Regions from separate parts of the Pseudoalteromonas sp. C2R02 genome, predicted to be linked through region 1. Evidence: predicted binding sites of a transcription regulator. Region 1 holds the regulator's gene; the other holds the start of a gene.
The links. Region 1 encodes LexA, which represses DNA repair genes until DNA is damaged. Its sites were predicted from a motif close to TACTGTATNNNNATACAGTA; they were not measured.
Positions count from the first base shown of each region.

Region 2: a site for LexA is predicted at 1,017-1,036, ahead of dinB (DNA polymerase IV). Genes of this name have one in related genera too.

Region 1 covers NZ_JAHKQC010000057.1:16,651-19,068, reverse strand. The annotation lists gene coxB (cytochrome c oxidase subunit II) at 1-286, opposite strand, end outside; gene lexA (transcriptional repressor LexA) at 786-1,403, opposite strand; gene plsB (glycerol-3-phosphate 1-O-acyltransferase PlsB) at 1,578-2,418, shown strand, end outside.
Region 2 covers NZ_JAHKQC010000023.1:157,433-159,850, forward strand. The annotation lists gene KO527_RS07600 (FAD:protein FMN transferase) at 1-452, shown strand, start outside; gene nqrM ((Na+)-NQR maturation NqrM) at 588-800, shown strand; gene dinB (DNA polymerase IV) at 1,048-2,100, shown strand; gene KO527_RS07615 (leucyl aminopeptidase family protein) at 2,237-2,418, shown strand, end outside.

The DNA.
Region 1 (2,418 bases):
TTAATATAATAAAAGGAATTGCAGTCCATAATATTTCTATTTTTGTACTTTCATGAAATTGGGCTGGCTTTGCCCCTTTTGATTTTCTATGACGGAATATAGCCCAAAACATCAGGCCAAAGACAATTATGCCTATCACACAACAAATCATAAAAATGATCATATGCAGTTGATAAACGTTTTCACTTATATCGGTTACTCCAGTTCTCATATTAAGCGAGCTATTTGCAAAACTTAATTGAGGGATAAGCAATATAAGCCACAAGGTAAAGCGCACGACACCCATGTGACATCTCCTTTTATGCTTAAAGCAAAGAAATGGCTAAGATATCAATCGAATAAAACCACCTCAGACCAGGTAATTAAATTAAACTTCAAATGCTTTTTGCCATTTCACTATTATTATTGGTATTTATTTTGATATATTTTTTATTACCGCTTTAAATAAATTTTATTTTAAACAGCTCTATAACCAAATAGTCCATGATTGTTATTTGTGCAAGTTTTAACAAAAAAATAACAAAGATATTTTTGATAAATTTGTTAAATCAGTAAGTTAATTAGAAAAATTCAAGAAGAGGGCTTTAGTGGAAAGCCATAAATGTAAGGGATACAGCCTAAAAAAGGCATATTAATTATTGCAAAACAGTGTTTAATTGATTTTTATTAGCATTAATTGTATTTGAAGAGTTTTGTTTGTAACAATATGATTTTAAAAATAATAAAAAACGCTAATATTCATTTATTCAATAATATTAGCGTTAATGAGTTAGTGTAAATTTATATTACATCCAATCGGCTGTTCTTATAACACCCACCGCTAAACCTTCAATGTCAAAAGACTCACTCTCTAAATCAACTACAATATCAGAAAAGTCTTCGTTTTCAGGATGCAAAAGTACTTGGCTGCCCTTTTTTTCAAAGCGTTTAACGGTTACGTCATCGCCTACACGAGCAACAACAACCTGTCCATTATTGGCAACTTGGGTTTTATGAACCGCTAATAAATCGCCATCCATTATGCCGATATCCCGCATACTCATGCCATTTACACGTAATAAAAAGTCAGCCGCAGGTTTAAATAATTCAGCTGAAACTTCATAATGGCTTTCAACATGCTCTTGTGCAAGTATCGGTGAACCAGCAGCGACCTGACCTATTAAAGGTAAACCAAGTTGCTCAGGTTGTTCTTCTTCAACTACGCGAATACCTCGGCTAGCACCTGGCACCATTTCAATAACACCTTTTTTAGCTAAAGCTTTTAAATGCTCTTCAGCTGCATTTGCACTACGAAACCCGAGAGATTGCGCTATTTCAGCCCTTGTAGGAGGCATACCGGTATCTTTGATAAATACCTTAATTAGTTCTAAAATTTGTGTTTGTCGTTTTGTTAACGGTCGCATACAACTGGGTTTCCATACAGTACATGTTACTGTGAGTATATACAGTTATTTTGAAATGGCAAACAAGTATTTAAAAGATATTTTACTCTTGATAAAGCTTAATGGTCTGTCCAGTTCTATAATAAATGTTGAATTACTGATATCCTTGCGCAAACTTTTTTCTTAGGTGGACCAATGGCGTTTTTTTCTTTTATAAATACAGGATTTAACTTTCTAGCAAAGTTAACAAATAGCATTTTTGTAAAAAGCAAATTACTTCCTGAAGACCCTTGCTCACAATTAGGCCTTAAAACCAATTTGCCGACCTTTTACATTACAAGACTTAATTCTCACAGCGATTTAGCTGCGTTAGGTCATCAATGTAAAAAGCTAGGTTTACCTAACCCAAGAAAAAATCAGATCTTAGGTGACTACTCGCTGCCAAGCTTAATCCCATTATCAAATCCGGCGCCTTTATTTGGCTCAAAAAGAAAAAAAACAAATGCGTTAGAGCAAGGTGAAATAATATTTAAAGCTTTGCGAGAAAACCCAGAACAAACGGTGCAAATTATTCCAGTCACCATATTATGGGGCAGAGATCCAGGTAAAGAAAAGCCAGGTTTAGGTACTTTATTATCGCACTCTTTAAGTCCTAGCTGGCTAAGAAAGTTACTCGTTGTAATATTTTCTGGTAGAGATAACATGATTCGCTTTAGCCAAGCTGTTGATGCAAGAGAGTTACTCAATAAAAAACATGCTACCGATGATTTACCTCATAAATTAATTCGTGTTGCACGTGCACATTTTCAACGTCAAAAGCTTGCTGCAACAGGCCCTAAGCTTCCTTCTAAAGATAAGCTATTTAGAGGCCTTTTAGCCTCAAAGAACATCAAAAAAGCCATTGCAGATGAAGCTAAAAGTAAGAATATCAGTAATGAAAAAGCACAAGAAAACGCTTTAAAGCAACTCAATGAAATTGCAGCCAATTATAACGATGCAGTGATACGCGTTTTTGCCAGAATATTAACTTGGTTAT
Region 2 (2,418 bases), on a different contig from region 1:
TAGAAGAAAATGGTTATACCAATTATATGGTTGAAATTGGTGGTGAGCTTAGATTAAGTGGCTCTAAACCAGATGGAAAATTATGGGCAATTGCCATAGAGCAGCCAGATCCTGCATTATTACAACGCGCTGTGCATAGAACTTTAAAGTTAAGTACTATCAGTGTCGCAACCTCGGGTGACTACCGCATATTTTACGAATTAGAAGGTGAAACTTTCGCACATATTATTAGCCCTGAAACAGGAAAACCAATTAAACAAGATTTAGTATCAGTAACTGTTTTACACCCTTCGTCAATGACAGCAGATGCATTAGCAACGGCTTTAACTGTGATGGGCACTGAAAAGGCAAAAATATATGCAGAAGAAAATGATATTGCTGTATATCTTATTAGTAAAACAACAGAGGGGCTAAAACCATATTCAAGCCCTAAGTTTGCACCTTACTTATAAAATACTAAAGTAGCGTGGTTTTTAACCGCGCTTATTTAAGCTAAGTTTGAATTACTATAGTTATTGTTTTTTACTCCCTGTATAATACGCCACGAAATTTAGCTTTTTCAATTTAGTGATTTTAGGGGCCTAGTTATGTCACTTTTTATTCTTACATTTGTTTTACTCGTAATTGTTGCAGCAGCGATGGCTGTAGGTATGATGGTTAAAAATAAAGCTATGGCAAGTAGCTGTGGCGGTTTAGGTGCCATGGGTATTGAAAAAGCGTGTGATTGTGATGATCCTTGTGATCGTCGTAAAGAACGCATGGCAAAAGAGCAATCTTGGAAAGATAATCAAATACTTTAGTTTAAAACTAAAGTTTGCGCATTTAACCTCGTTTATCGAGGTTTTTTTGTGCCTGGGGTTTATTATGCCAATCCCAATAGCCCGCTATTGCTCAATCAAGCGCCTTACTCTTGAAAATTTATCCTAATTTATATTAGCTCACTAACTTAATGGAATTGGTATGAAATTAAACATCAATTTACAATTAGAAATTTAAAATATTCATATTAAAATTGACACTGTATAAATAAACAGTAAAAATATGTATATGAAAAAATTTATACATATAGACATGGATTGTTTTTACGCTGCTGTTGAAATGCGCGACAATCCTGCTTTGCGTGACGTACCTTTAGCGATAGGAGGTAAAAGCCGAAGAGGGGTTATTTCTACCTCTAACTATATTGCCCGTCAATATGGTGTGCGCTCTGCTATGTCTAACTATAAAGCGCTACAATTATGCCCTCATTTAGTATTAGTTCCTGGCCGAATGTCGGTATATAAAGATGCTTCAAATCAAATACGCGAAATATTTCATCAATATACTGATTTAGTTGAACCTCTTTCATTAGATGAAGCTTATTTAGATGTCACAGATTCCCCTCATTGTTCAGGCAGTGCCACGTTAATGGCACAAGAAATAAGACAAAAGATATTTGATAAAACAGGCTTAACGGCATCAGCAGGTGTGGCCCCAATCAAGTTTGTAGCCAAAATTGCCAGCGATGAAAATAAACCAAATGGACAATGTATTATCACACCCGATAAAATACCAGAATTTTTAGCGGTATTACCTTTAGGTAAAATACCTGGGGTAGGTAAAGTGACTCTTGAGCGTTTATCTGCCTTACAATTAAAAACGGGTAAAGACGTATTAGATAAAGGCGAAGATTGGATGTTACGCACTTTAAGTAATTTTGGTTATGACTTGTACCAAAAATGTGCGGGTAACTATCAAGGTAAAGTGCATACTGAGCGCGTAAGAAAATCCTTAAGTGTGGAACATACTTATGAATTTGATTTAGACACAGAGCAAGCATGTTTAGATAAATTACCTGGTTTATTAGATGAGTTGCAAAGGCGATTAGAGAAACAAAACTTAATCACCAGCATCAGTAAACTCAGTGTTAAAGTGAAGTTTTCTGATTTTGTATCTACAACTGCAGATCAAGTATCAGATGGTTTATCTATTGATGTATTCTCTGCTTTGCTAAAAAAAGCGTTTGCCAGAGGTAAATATAAAGGCGTAAGGCTACTAGGAGTTGGCGTAGGTATAAAATTAGATAAAGACACTGAAGGGCAGTTAAGTTTTGATTGTTAACCTTCATCCGTAAAGAGCGTTGTTTAACTAGGTTTACAGCTTAAGTAAACTCTCATTTAAAATCTCACTCGCTAAATTTAGGCGAATACAGTTTTCTGCTATACTGCTTTTCTCGTTCATTTCTTAGGTATTTTTAATGGCATTTCCAAGCCCAAATCCAATTTTAAATTTAGATGACGCTTTAAATAACACACAATATGATTCTTTGATTATTATTGCTGATGATTTCTCTAAAATTAACAATGAAGCACTTGTTCAAGCAACAACACAGTTAAGCGAAATTGATGCGCGTGTTGGCAATCAAGTGGTCGTGACTGT